Regions from separate parts of the Mesorhizobium ciceri biovar biserrulae genome, predicted to be linked through region 3. Evidence: riboswitches for the same ligand, from Rfam matches in the RefSeq annotation. Region 3 holds a riboswitch; each other region holds the start of a gene.
What was found. A riboswitch is a leader RNA that binds a small molecule or an ion and turns the genes downstream of it on or off. The one in region 3 is predicted to bind cobalamin.
Positions count from the first base shown of each region.

Region 1: linked by a shared signal. The riboswitch ahead of metE (5-methyltetrahydropteroyltriglutamate--homocysteine S-methyltransferase) and the one ahead of A4R29_RS16880 (CbtB domain-containing protein) in region 3 are both predicted to bind cobalamin.
Region 2: linked by a shared signal. The riboswitch ahead of A4R29_RS10255 (ABC transporter ATP-binding protein) and the one ahead of A4R29_RS16880 (CbtB domain-containing protein) in region 3 are both predicted to bind cobalamin.

Region 1 is NZ_CP015064.1:1,191,722-1,196,086, forward strand. Features, by position in the region: gene metE (5-methyltetrahydropteroyltriglutamate--homocysteine S-methyltransferase) at 614-2,959, opposite strand; cobalamin riboswitch at 3,075-3,274, opposite strand; gene A4R29_RS05255 (adenosine kinase) at 3,668-4,365, opposite strand, start outside.
Region 2 is NZ_CP015064.1:2,263,963-2,268,327, forward strand. Features, by position in the region: gene A4R29_RS10240 (D-arabinono-1,4-lactone oxidase) at 1-853, shown strand, start outside; gene A4R29_RS10245 (alanine racemase) at 853-1,992, shown strand; gene A4R29_RS10250 (AraC family transcriptional regulator) at 1,998-2,831, opposite strand; cobalamin riboswitch at 3,067-3,273, shown strand; partial or broken gene A4R29_RS10255 (ABC transporter ATP-binding protein) at 3,439-4,225, shown strand; gene A4R29_RS10260 (ABC transporter substrate-binding protein) at 4,275-4,365, shown strand, end outside.
Region 3 is NZ_CP015064.1:3,608,872-3,613,236, forward strand. Features, by position in the region: gene cbiB (adenosylcobinamide-phosphate synthase CbiB) at 1-644, shown strand, start outside; gene cobO (cob(I)yrinic acid a,c-diamide adenosyltransferase) at 681-1,295, opposite strand; gene cobU (bifunctional adenosylcobinamide kinase/adenosylcobinamide-phosphate guanylyltransferase) at 1,297-1,812, opposite strand; gene A4R29_RS16875 (CbtA family protein) at 1,805-2,575, opposite strand; gene A4R29_RS16880 (CbtB domain-containing protein) at 2,591-2,770, opposite strand; cobalamin riboswitch at 2,807-3,011, opposite strand; gene A4R29_RS16885 (MFS transporter) at 3,068-4,267, opposite strand.

The sequences.
Region 1 (4,365 bases), 2.4 Mb from region 3:
AGCCTGCATGACGGAAAGATAGGCTCGGAGGAGCACAGCTGAATTCTTGGACCGATCGTAATGTCCACGGGGGCGTTTGTGTCGAAGCAACACACCACCGCGAGCCGTGCGCGCGTGAAAAGCTCTGTCCTAGCGGAACTTCAGCAGGAGCGGAGCACACGCCGTGCCAGATGCAGCCGGCTTCAATTCAAACGATGAGGAATGGTCGCAGCTTGCGGCTGGGCGGTATGGCTATTTTGTCGATGTCCGCCACATGCGACGCAGTCAAATCGACACCGACGCTCTTGATGGGTCGACCTCGCCGCCGATATCTCGATAGTGCCAGTGCCCAGGCGGCATCTGCAAGCGTTGATCCCTCGCGTCTGTCGGCCGCTGGCCCTGTGAGGCAGAAGCTCACGGACAAAACCGCCTTCCTCCATTTCGTGGCCGAAATCATCCGTCCTCGGACCAGAATCGGCGTCCCAAATCCTGCCCCGCCGCTCAGCCGTCCAGCGGCCTTCGGCTGGACGACAAGGGTGGACTCGCACGCGTCGACCGACGTCTTCGCGGCTTTTCGATGCCGTCCTTTCTGCTTCAAATTATCCGCGAGGCCCGCGGGTCACATGTTTGCCGGTCACAGTGGCCCAGCGGCCTGCGCCTGCACCTTCTCCCGCAGCGCGCAGGCTGCAGCGATCATGTTGATGAGGGCAGGGCGGACCTCTTCCCATTTCCTTGTCTTGAGGCCGCAGTCCGGATTCACCCACAGCTGGCTGTCCGACAGTCGCTCGCGAGCAAGTTGGGCGAGATGCAAAATCTCGCCGACCTCTGGGACACGTGGTGAGTGAATATCGTAGACGCCGGGACCGATTTCGTTCGGATATTTGGACTTGGTGAAGGCGTCCAGCAGTTCCATTTTGGAGCGCGACGTCTCTATTGAAATCACGTCCGCGTCCAGTTCAGCGATCGAGTCGATGATTTCATTGAACTCCGAATAGCACATGTGGGTGTGAATTTGAGTCGCGTCCTCTACACCCGTCGAGGCGAGCCGGAAGCATTCGACAGCCCAGCCGAGATAATGTTTCCAATCGGACTTCCGCAGGGGCAAGCCTTCGCGAAACGCGGCCTCATCGATCTGGATCACCCTTGCGCCAGCTTTTTCGAGGTCGGCCACTTCATCGCGGATGGCGAATGCGATCTGGCGGCAGACCTCGGCACGGGGTACGTCGTCGCGCACAAAAGACCAGTTAAGAATCGTCACTGGGCCAGTGAGCATGCCCTTCACCGGCTTTTTCGTCAGCGACTGGGCAAATTGCCACCAGAGAACCGTCATCGGATTGGGCCGCGATACGTCGCCGAAGATGATGGGAGGGCGCACGAGCCGGGAGCCGTAACTTTGCACCCAGCCATGCTGGGTGAAGGCGAGGCCGGACAACTGCTCGCCAAAATGCTGCACCATGTCGTTTCGTTCGAACTCGCCATGTACCAGCACGTCGAGCCCGATCTCCTCCTGCCAACGGACGGCCCACTCAGTCTCCTTCTTCAGGAAGGTCTGATAGTCGATATAGCTCAGCCGACCCTTCGCATGAGCGGAGCGTGCCCTGCGCACCTCGGGCGTCTGCGGGAAGGACCCGATGGTCGTCGTCGGGAACAACGGCAGGGCGAGCGTGTCAGCCTGGACTCTCGAGCGCTTGGCAAATGCGCTCTTTCGTTGCTTCATGGCGCCGTCAATGCTGCTGACTCGCCCGCGGACGAGCGGATCATGGGCCTTTGTCGACATTGCGCGCGCGGCGGCCGCCTCATCAGAAGCCTTCAGCCCGCCTGTTACGGCCTCCCAGCCTTCGGACAAGGCTTGGGCCAGCACGAGCAGCTCTTCAGTCTTCTGGGCGGCGAATGCCAGCCACGAACGGACGTCTACATCGAGCGCGGTCTCCATCCGCAGGTCCATCGGCACGTGAAGCAGCGAGCAGGAAGGCGCAATTTCGACGCGGTCCAGCGGCCAACCGGCGATGACCGGCTTGATGCGGTCGAGAATGGCGGTCAGGTTCGCGCGCCAGACATTGCGGCCATCAATCAGGCCAAGTGAGAGCACCAGATCCTTCGGTGCGAGCCGACCAATCGTCTCCAATTGCTCGGGAGCGCGCACGAGGTCGAGATGCAGGCCCGCCAGGCGCAGCGAAAGCGCGGTCTCGAGATTGTCTCCCAGCGGCCCGAAATAGGTAGCCAGCATAATTTTCAACTTGGGCGCGGCTTTCGACAGCTGCCCGTAGGTGAATTCGAAGGCAGCTCTTTCGTTCGGGTTGAGATCGAGCACAAGCGCCGGCTCGTCAATTTGCACCCAGTCGGCCCCCGAGAGCTCCAGCCTCTGCAGCAGTTGCTCGTAGACGGGCAGCAGCCGCGGTAGCAGCGCTATGGGATTAAAGCCCTGATCGGGAGACTTCGCCAGCTTGAGGAAGGTCACCGGTCCAAGGATGACCGGGCGTGTATGGATGCCGAGCTCTTTTGCCTCCAGAAAGTGATCGACTGGTTTGGTTGACGAGAGGGCGAATGTCTGATCGTCGCCCAGCTCCGGCACGATGTAGTGGTAGTTCGTGTCGAACCATTTGGTCATTTCCATCGCGGTTACGCGCTGCCCCTGAACTGCATGCCCGTGACTGGCCTGTCCGCAACCCGCGGTATCGCCTTGCGTGCCGCGCGCCATCGCGAAGTAGATGTCGAGCGGGACCTCGCCGCCCGTCCAGCCGTAACGAGCTGGCACGGCGCCGACCATTGCCGCGGTGTCGAGCACATGGTCATAAAGTGAGAAATCGTTCGACGGGATTTTCGACACGCCGCGGTCGTGCTGCTCGCTCCAACTGGCGGCACGCAGTGCCTTCGCCGTCGCCAGAAGGTTGGCAGCAGACGATTTTCCGGACCAGTAGCTTTCGAGCGCGAATTTCAGTTCTCGCCGGCGACCGATACGCGGCACGCCAAGCGTTGCTATGGGAACTTGCCGGGAGACATTCATTCCATACCCCGATGGTTGGGGCGGGGACAAGGAAGGCGCTAGCAGGCCGGCATCGACGCCGAGCTGCCGCGGCCACCAGACACCCCGCCTGTGGACGTTGTTTACCGAGGCAGGTCTCCTGGCTCGCGGGTCACAGCCTCTGCCCCGTCTTCCCGGGGCAGTTCGCCCCAGTGACATTGATGGGTTTGGCTCGCCGCTTACAGTTGCGGGGCAGCGCCGGCATTGCACCGGCTTCCCACTTAGCTCCGCTACGGCAACACCTTGCGGAGAACCACGACATGCGGACAATCGCAGTAGCCCACTTTCTTGTCAATGCCGTATAAAGAAATGTTTATGTCTTTATGTGAATTGTTAGCCTGCGGCGTGCTTCCAAATTCCATGTCGCCGTCGAGCTGAGCCTTCTGCGCGACTCTCCGGTGTGTGCAGACTGTGGCTGGCCCCTCGGGCGATCTGCCTTTTGTACGATCCCGTCTCAAAACGATTTCATCAAAAACGGCGCGTGTTGGCATTCATGATGGGGCGGTAGTACTGGACCGAAGTGCGACAACGTTCCTCAGCCTCAACAATTAGAAATTGGGAGAAAAACCGGCATCCTTCTCGAACTGGTACGCGTTCGATTTAAACGCGCTTGTCTGGACAGCCTGCACAACGGGAAGGTGGGCAATACGTGGCCGAAAAGCTGCCCTACAACAGCCCCGCCTGCTCAGCCTCGCGGCGCAGATTCTGCCGGGGCCTCGGGCCGATCTGCTGGATCACCAATCCGGCGGCCAGCGAGCCAAGGTCGCCGCAGGTCTGCAGATCGCGGCCTTGCGTGTAGCCATGCAAGAAGCCGGCAGCATAGAGATCGCCGGCACCCGTTGTGTCGACCAGTTCATTGATGGCGGTCGCCTTGATCACCACGGTCTCGTCGCCGCGCACGATCACCGAACCTTTTTCCGAGCGGGTCACGGCGGCGATGCGGCAATCCTTGCGGATCTGCGCCAGCGCCTCGTCGAACGAGGATGTCTGGTAGAGCGATTTGATCTCGTGGCTGTTGGCAAAGACGATGTCGACCGTGCCCGAACGCATCAGCTCGAGGAATTCGTCGCGGTAGCGGTCGACGCAGAACGAATCCGACAGGGTCATCGACACTTCGCGGCCCGCCGCGTGCGCCAGCTTTGCCGTCTGCCGGATCGCCTCCTTGGCGCGCGGCGGATCCCACAGATAGCCTTCGAAATAGGTGACCTTGGCGCCCGAGGCCTTGTCGGCCTCGACGTCTTCCGGGCCGAGCTCGACGCAGGCGCCGAGATAGGTGTTCATCGAACGCTCGCCATCGGGGGTGACGAAGATCATCGAGCGCGCCGTCGGCGGCTCGCCCTTGAGCGGCTTGGTGTCGAAGGCAA
Region 2 (4,365 bases), 1.3 Mb from region 3:
CAAGGTCCGCGACTTCAAGCGGGCAGGGGATCGGGACATGATCCACGCCATCGGTGTTGCGCTCGGCGCTTTCGGCGTGCTCACCGAAGTGACGCTGAACAACATCGCGACCTACCGGTTGCGCCGCCGCAAATATGTGCTGCCGATCACCGAGATGCTGCGTGATTTCGAGGCGATGATGGCCGCGCATCGCTCGGCCGAATTCTACTACATTCCGTTTTCCGGCTATGCGCAGTTCATCGCCAGCGATTTCAGCGATGCCGCACCCACCACGCGGCCGCCGGAAGAGGACGAGGCGGGTTTGAGGACACTGCGCAGGCTGCGCACTTCACTTGCCTGGCTGCCATCGCTGCGTGGCCGCCTGATCCGATCGGCGGCCGCCAAATTTCCCGCCGAGGACTACGTGCAGGACTGGCTCAACGTCTATGCCAGCGACCGGCAGACCAAGTTCAACGAGATGGAATATCATTTGCCGTTCGAGGAAGGGCCGAAGGCGCTGGCCGAGATCATCGAGCTGACCGAGAAGCGCTTTCCCGAGGTCTATTTCCCGATGGAGGTGCGCTCGGTCGCGCCGGACCAGTTCTGGCTTTCGCCATTCTACAACAGGCTGACCTGCTCCATCGCTATCCACCATGACGCCGCGAACGATCCTTTGCCGTTCATGCGGGCGGCAGAGCCGATCTTCCGCAGATATGGCGGCCGGCCGCATTGGGGCAAGATGCACAGCCTGAAAGCGGCGGAGCTGAAAAAGCTCTACCCGCGCTGGGACGATGCCATGGCGGCGCGCCGCGACATCGATCCGGAAAACCGCTTCGTGTCGCCCTACATGGCCGGCCTGTTCGGCATCGAATGATGAGCACCTATTTTTCCACCCTCTCGGATGCGCTGAAGACCGCCGGCATCTTCCGACCCTGCCTGCTGCTCGACCGCGATCGGCTGGACGGAAACATTGCCCTGGTAAAAGGGAGGCTGGATCCCGGCCTGGCCGTGCGGCTGGTCGACAAATCGCTCGCCTGCCTGCCGCTGCTTGCGCATATAGGCAAGGCGCTTCGCCATGAGCGCTTCATGACCTTCCACCCGCCGATCAGCGAGGCGGTGCTGAAGGCGTTTCCGGATGCCGATCTGCTCTACGGCAAGCCGATGCCGATCGGTGCGGCAAGGGCTGCGCTGGTGAAGGGTGATGCCGACTGGTCGCGTGTCTGCTGGCTGATCGACAGCGAGGAGAGACTGGCGGAATACGGTGCTCTCGCTGACGAACTCGGCATCGGCCTGCGCATCGCTTTCGAGATCGATGTCGGGCTGCATCGCGGCGGCTTTGCTGATCCCGCGGCCTTGTCGAAGGCGTTGAGCGCGTTGCCGGCCCGGCTGCATTGCGAAGGCGTCATGGCCTACGAGGCGCATGCGCCTCTCATTCCCGGCCTTTTCGGCGGACCGGCAAAGGCATTGGCGGAGGCGTCGGCGCAGGCTGCGGCGTTCGTCGCCTGTCTCGGCGCCGACCACCGCCGCATCCTGAACATCGGCGGCAGCAAGACCGCGCTGCTTCATCGTGGCGGCGCGGCCAATGAAGTGTCGATGGGCTCGGCCTTCGTGCTGCCCAGCGACTTCGATACGCCAGGCCTCGACGGCTTCCAGCCGGCGGCTTTCATCGCTACGCCGATCCTGAAAGTGGTCGAGCCGATGCTGCCTGGTCCGCCGGCCGTTACTCGCCTGCTGCAGGCGCTCGGCCGCTTCCCGCGCAAGGGCTGCTATCTCTATGGCGGCAAGTGGATGGCCGAGCCGGTCTTCCCCCAAGGCATGAAGACGAACGGCCTGCTCGGCCTGTCCTCCAACCAGCAATTCATGGGCTTGCCCGCCGATGCGACCGCAAGGCCAGGCGACTACGCGTTTCTAAGGCCGACGCAGAGCGAGGCCGTGCTGCAGCAATTCGGGTCGATCGCCGTGTTTTCCGGCGGAAAGGTCATCGATCGCTGGCCGGCGCTGCCGATGGCGTGATCGAGCTACGCCTTCACCGGTACCCAGATCTCCAGCCCGCCATTGCCGCTGTGGGCATCGAACTCCGGTCCATAGCGCTCGAATTCCGGTGCATCCGCGATTTCGTGACCGGAGGCGGGCAGCCAGCTGTTCCAGATCGTGTTGATCGTCCGGCGGATGGATGAGATGTGCTCGCGGTGCGAGAACACCGCATATTTCTGCGCCGGCACCCGCACCCGATAGAAGTCCTTCGGCAGATCCGCAAAGCCGGACACTTCGACGCCGACGACATAGTCGAAATTGCCCGCGTCGTCGCCGTTAAGGCAGACGCCGTAGAAAACGCCTGAGATCTCGCCGGGGATGTTGCCGATATAGGGTGCAAAACGCTGCCACTGCATCGGAATCCCGGCGCTGGTTTCACAGCTGTAGCGTTCGCCGAGGCCGGCGATCAGGAACGGCCGGCTGGTCTCGAAGCGCGGTGGTTCGAGATTGGTGAGGAAGGACTGGCCCATCAGGATCGGCTCCACGAGGTCGAGGTTGTTGGTCGAGCCTTGCGCGCGCACCAGTTCCGGCGTGGTGCCGAACTGATCGCGGAAGGCACGGGTGAACGCCTCATGCGAGTTGTAGCCGGCGTCGAGCGCGACGACGAGGATGTCGGGCGCTCCGCCGGCCAGCTTGCGCGCCGCCTCGGTCAGCCGGCGTGAGCGCATGTAACCCATCACCGAGCGGCCGGTTGCGGCGCCGAAGGCGCGCGTCACATGAAAACGCGACACGCCGCTGCTTTGCGCGACATCGTCAAGCGAGATCGCCTGCGGCAGATGGCTCTCGACGAACCACAGCGCTTTCTCGGTCGGGTTCATGGGGCTCCTTTTCGCATTGGCCGGATCATCTTGGCGTTTCCTGGCGCGGCCAGTTTGATCGAAATTGCGCATCCCGTGCAATCTGCGCCGATCCCATGGGCTTTCGCTTGACAGCGGGCCGCGTCATCTCCTAAGAATGTTATGTTATTACATAAAGTGAGCGTGCAATGCCTGTTTCCCTTAGCTGGCCCACCACTTCGTCCGAGAAATCCATTGCGAAGAGTTTGGTGGAAATCTACGCTGAAGTGGTGATGGTCCCCGAGCCGAAAGGCGAGGGGTGAAAAGGGAACACGGTGAGGCCTGTTCAGGTCGAGGCCGTGGCTGCCCCCGCAACTGTAAGCGGCGAGCAAAATCCGTGAATGCCACTGGCCGGCAAGGCTGGGAAGGCAGGATGGCGCAACGACCCGCGAGCCAGGAGACCTGCCATCACTGAGTTGACCGGACGGGGTGTGCCGGGAGGAAACGCGAGTCCCGGTCTTGTTGGCCGGTTCGCCAGCTTCCTTCCGTCGCCAGTTTTGGAAAGTGACGGAAAGTTGGACGGCTCCATCGATCATCGCATCACCATGCGCACGCTTTGCCGTCCCCGCAATCCGGCGGGCTGCAGCCGATGAGCGCAGCGCTTCTCGAAGCCCATGACCTCTGTGCCATGGCGAATGGGCGGAATCTGGTCCAGGCGGTCAGCTTCTCGGTGGCCGCTGGCGATCGCCTTGCCATCATCGGTCCCAACGGCGCCGGCAAGACGACGTTGCTGCGCATGCTGTCGGGCATGATGCGGCCAAGTTCCGGCGAGGTGAAGCTTGGCGGGCGACGGCTCGATGGGATTTCTGTCGCCGAGCGGGCACTGCATATCGCCGTGGTCGGCCAGACCGACCAGCCCGATCCGCGGCTGGCGGTGATCGATTATGTCGAGCTTGGCCGGGTCCCGCATGCCGGGCTGCGGCGCAGGCGCGAGGAACGCGATATCGTCGTCGACGCGCTGCGCCGGACCGGCCTGCTGCCGCTGCTTGGCCGCACCATCGGCTCGCTGTCGGGCGGCGAGCGCCAGCGCGCCCAACTGGCGCGCCATCGCCCAGCAGCCCAAAATCCTGTTCCTCGACGAACCGACCAACCATCTGGACCCGCGCGCCCGCGGCGAACTGCTCGACCTCGTGGCAGGCTTTGAGATGACGGTGATCGCGGTGCTGCACGATCTGGCGCTGGTAGCACCCTTCGCCACCAGGGTGGCGGTAATGAACCATGCCCGCCTGCAAGCGCTCGCCGCACCGCGCGAAGCGCTGGCCCAACAGCTGATCCGCGAGATTTTCGGCATCGATGTGCTGCGCCTGCGCCATCCGACCGAGGATCGAGAGTTGACGGTGTTCGAGGTTCCGAACCGTGCCGCGCCGCCGTCGTGATTGAAGCCGTTCCATAGTCGACCCGATCCCACCCACAAGGAGCATACCCGTGAAACGCCTCGCTTTTTCGCTTGCCGTCTCGCTGCTGACCTCGACCGCCTTCGCCTTCCCGGTAACCGTCGACAGCTGCGGCAAGCCGC
Region 3 (4,365 bases):
TGGCTGACGCCCTCGACACCGGCGGCCTCGCCTTGGCCCGCCTTGCCGTTTCGCGGATCGTCGGTCGCGACCCTGAAACGCTCGACCGGGCCGGTGTCTGCCGCGCGGCGATCGAGAGCCTGGCCGAGAATTTTTCCGACGGCATCGTCGCCCCTGCCTTCTGGACCGGCGTCGGCGGCCTGGCCGGCGGCGCCGCCTACAAGGCCGCCAACACCGCCGATTCGATGATCGGCCACCGCACCCCGCGCCACGAGGCGTTCGGCTGGGCGGCGGCGCGCTTCGACGACTGGATCAACCTGCCGGCGTCGCGGCTGACGGCGCTTCTGATCGTGCTGGCGGCGTTCTTCGTCAAAGGCGCTGATGCGAAAAAAGCCTGGCATGCGGTGCGGCGCGACGCGAAAAAACACCGCTCGCCCAATGCCGGCTGGCCGGAAGCGGCGATGGCCGGTGCGCTCGGCCTGGCGCTCGCCGGCCCGCGCTTCTATGGCGGCGTGCTGGTCGACGACGTCTTCATGGGCGAAGGTGGGCGGCGTGAAGCCGACAGCCTCGACATCAGGCAGGCGCTGAAACTCTATCGCGTCGCCGACTATCTGCTGATCGCTCTGTTCGGGTTGGTTTCGGTCGTTGTCATCGTTGTGACCTAACCTCACCCTCCCCCGTCTGGGGAGGTTGAGGAACACTCAGAACTCGATCCCCTGCTGCGCTTTCACGCCGGCGGAAAAATGATGCTTGGTCACGCCCATTTCGGTGACGAGGTCTGCGGCCTCGACCAGCGCCGGCTTGGCGTTGCGGCCGGTGACAACGACATGCAGGCCCTCGCGCCGCGCTTTTAGCGCGCCAACCACTCTGTCGAGATCGAGATAGTCGTAGCGCAGCGCAATGTTCAATTCGTCGAGCACCAGCAGGCTGATCGACGGATCGGCCATCAGTTCGAGCACCTTGGCCCAGGCGGCTTCGGCGGCAGCGATGTCGCGCTTCAGATCCTGGGTTTCCCAGGTGAACCCCTCGCCCATCGCGTGCCACACGACACGGTCGCCGAAGGCGGCGAAGGCGTCCTTCTCGCCGGTGTGCCACTTGCCCTTGATGAACTGGACGACACCGACGCGCTTGCCGTAGCCGAGCATCCGCAGCGCCAGCCCGAAGGCGGCCGTGGTCTTGCCTTTGCCCGGGCCGGTGTTGACGATCAGCAATCCCTTCTCGACCGTCTTGCTCGCCACCTCGGCATCCTGCACCGCCTTGCGCTTGGCCATCTTGGCGCGGTGGCGCTCTTCATCCTTATTGTCGATATCGGTCATATCATTTCACCTTGAGCGGCAGCCCCGCCACCATCAGCAGCACCGTATCGGCAATCGCCGCGACCTGCTGGTTGAGCCGGCCGGCGGCATCGCGAAACCGGCGCGCCAGTGCATTGTCCGGCACGATGCCTTGTCCGACTTCATTGGACACCACGAACCAGGGGCCGCGCGGCCGCGACAGCACCTGCGCCAATCGCCGGCATTCCAGCTCGAAATCGTGTTCGGCCAGCATATGGTTGGTCAGCCACAGCGTCAGGCAGTCGACAAGCACCGGCCGATCGTCCGGCAAGGCGGCAAGCGCGCCCGCGAGATCGAGCGGTGCGTCGATGGTCGTCCAGCCTTCGCCGCGCCGCGACCGGTGCAACGCGATGCGCTCACGCATCTCGTCATCATAGGCTTGCGCCGTGGCGATATAGGTCCAGGGCGGCGGCAAGGCGGTCGCCAAAATTTCGGCGTGCGCGCTCTTGCCGGAGCGCGCACCGCCGATGAGGAAGGTCAGTGTCTTGCGATCAGGCAAAGCTGTCGCGCAGGCTGGTCGCGGTGCCGGTGAAGCGGCCGCGCACCACGCCGACAACCGCGCCGAGCACCAGCCAGAACACCAGATTGGTCACGGTCACCGCCACCACGAACTGGTGATGCAGCCCTTCCGGAATCGCCGTCTCGTAACTGTCGGGCTGCGGTGCCCCGACAACATGCGGTGCGACGATCAAAAGGACGGCAAGGATCGCCAGCGGCAGCGACTTGCGGAACGCGATCAGGCCGAGACCGGCAGCGGTTGCCGCCACCGTTGCCCACCACCAGATCTGGCGCTGGGTGAGATCGGCGGCCGGCATGGCCGGCAGTTCCGGCGGCAGGCCGAGGCCCGGTGCCAGCGTGAACACGGCAAAGCCGGCCAGGCCCCAGAACACGCCCTGGCGCCAACCACCGATGCCGCCGGCGAATTCGGAAACCGCGACCAGGATCAACCCGAAGCCGATGCCGGTGACGATGTTGGCAAGCACGCTGAAGGCGAAACGCTCGAAACCGTCTGCCGGCGCCCAGCCCTCGTCTTCCGCCGCAGCAGTCGCTTCGGCAGGGGCCGGAGCGGCTGTGCTCATGGCATTGCTATTCGTTGCTGCCGGAGCGGCATGGTCATGGTGATGCCCGCCGCCCACCTGTTCGTAGACTTCCGCCTTCAGGATCAGCGGCACGGTCGCATAGGCCTGCATGCAGGCAAGAACGACGCCGGCCACGAGCCCTGCGATCGCCGCGATGAACACGACGTTGCGAAACAGGTTCATGATGTCAGCCCCTCGTCAGTGGCAGGGAAATGCCATCGAATGGCGATAGTCGTGAGCCGCATTGTGGACCGCATCGATATGCGAGAAGCCGACAAAGCCCATCACGAAAATGCCGAGCAGCGCGGCAAGCGCGAGCTGCATGAAGCGCGACTGCGAGGAGACGGAAGCGCCGAGGGAGACGGAAGCGGTAGTCATGTCTTGTCCTTTCGCCCTCCACCCGAGGGCATCGAAGTCAGTTTCCTGTCGCCGGCAGGTCTCCTGGCTCACGGATCAGCGTCCTTCCCCACCTTCCCGAAGAAAAATCTTCAGTGGCATATGGAGAGGACTACCGCACACAGTTGCGGGGGCAGCCACGGCATTGGGCGAAATCCGCCCTTACCGCATTCCCTCTTGGCTCCAAAATGGAACCGGCGACACCGGCGACTATAGGCAGAATCCTCGCGTCCGGCAAACCAAATTCCGCCGGCGACCGTTGCGAATGCGCCATGAAGGTCAAAGCGATTTCGGCAGATAGCGCCACGTCACGAAGCCGCAGACCGCCGCCAGCAGGCCGAGCGTGACGAACACCGAGCCCAGGCCGAAGAAGGCCAGCACCACCGAATAGACCAGCGGCGGCGTCAGCTCGGAAAAGTCGAGATAGGTGCGATAGACCGCCGCCATCTGCGATCTTTCATAGGAGCGCACCGAGCGCATGAAGGCGGTCGAGCCGAGCGCGTCGAGTGCAATGGTGAAGAAGGCGCCGCAGAGCAGGAAGGCGCCGGTGAGCAGCGGCACGGTTTCGCCGACGAAGCCCGCCGCCAGAAGCGCGACCGACATGGCGAAATAGGCAAATGTCATGGTCCTGCGGCCGCCAAAGCGCTTTCCCGCCTTGCCCCAGAAAATCGCCATGAACAAAAGCGCGTTGCCGGCCGAAACCAGCAGGCCGCCCGCCAGCTTGCCCTCACCCGTAATGACCATGAACAGCGGCCCATAGACGAAGAACGTCGTCCAGAAACAGGAGCGCCCAAACGCGATCAGCCAGGCCAGCCTGAGCCTGGGCTGGGCGATGAAGCGGCCGATATTGGCGAGCGGATTGGCTGGTCGCGTCTTGCCGGGACGGATCGACGGGTTGTCGCCGAGCCGGTAGGTCCAGAACAATGCCAGCAAGGCTAACGCGAACACGGCCACCGCGCCATGCGCGGCATAGACGCCGAAGCGCGTGTAGAGGAAGATGCCGAGCGTCGGCCCACCGGTCCAGGCCAGCATCGACCACGCCATGCGCAGCGATTCGGCCTGCATGAAGTCGGTCTTGCGGATGTGGTCCATGATGTAGAGGTTGAGCGTGATCGACAGCGCGCTGGCGCCCATCACCCGGCACAGCATGCCGGCCAGTTGCCCGGCAAGCGTGTCGGTGACGAAGAACAGCGAGCCGATGGCCAGCAGGCAGGCGCCCGCCGTGTAGACCCAGCGCCGGGCGAAACGGCGGATCAGCATCGGCATGAACAATGTCACCGACAGGCCGAGCATCGCCACGACGGTGTAGAGGATCGAGACGATCTGCTCGTTGTGCAGGATCTCGTAAGCCTGGATCGGGATGACGCTCGACACCGTGGCGCGGGCGAAGGATTCGACCGCATAGAGCGAAGCGAAGGTGCGCGCGTCCGCGGCCTTGAGGGCCGGTAGCCAGATCGGATGGCGCACATGGGTGGACATTGCTTTCCCCGAAGCAGATTCACCGGGTCAAATCTGCCGTGGCGACCTCAGCGCCAATAAGAGGAAACCGACGTGCATCCGGCAAAAGCGAAGCCGGC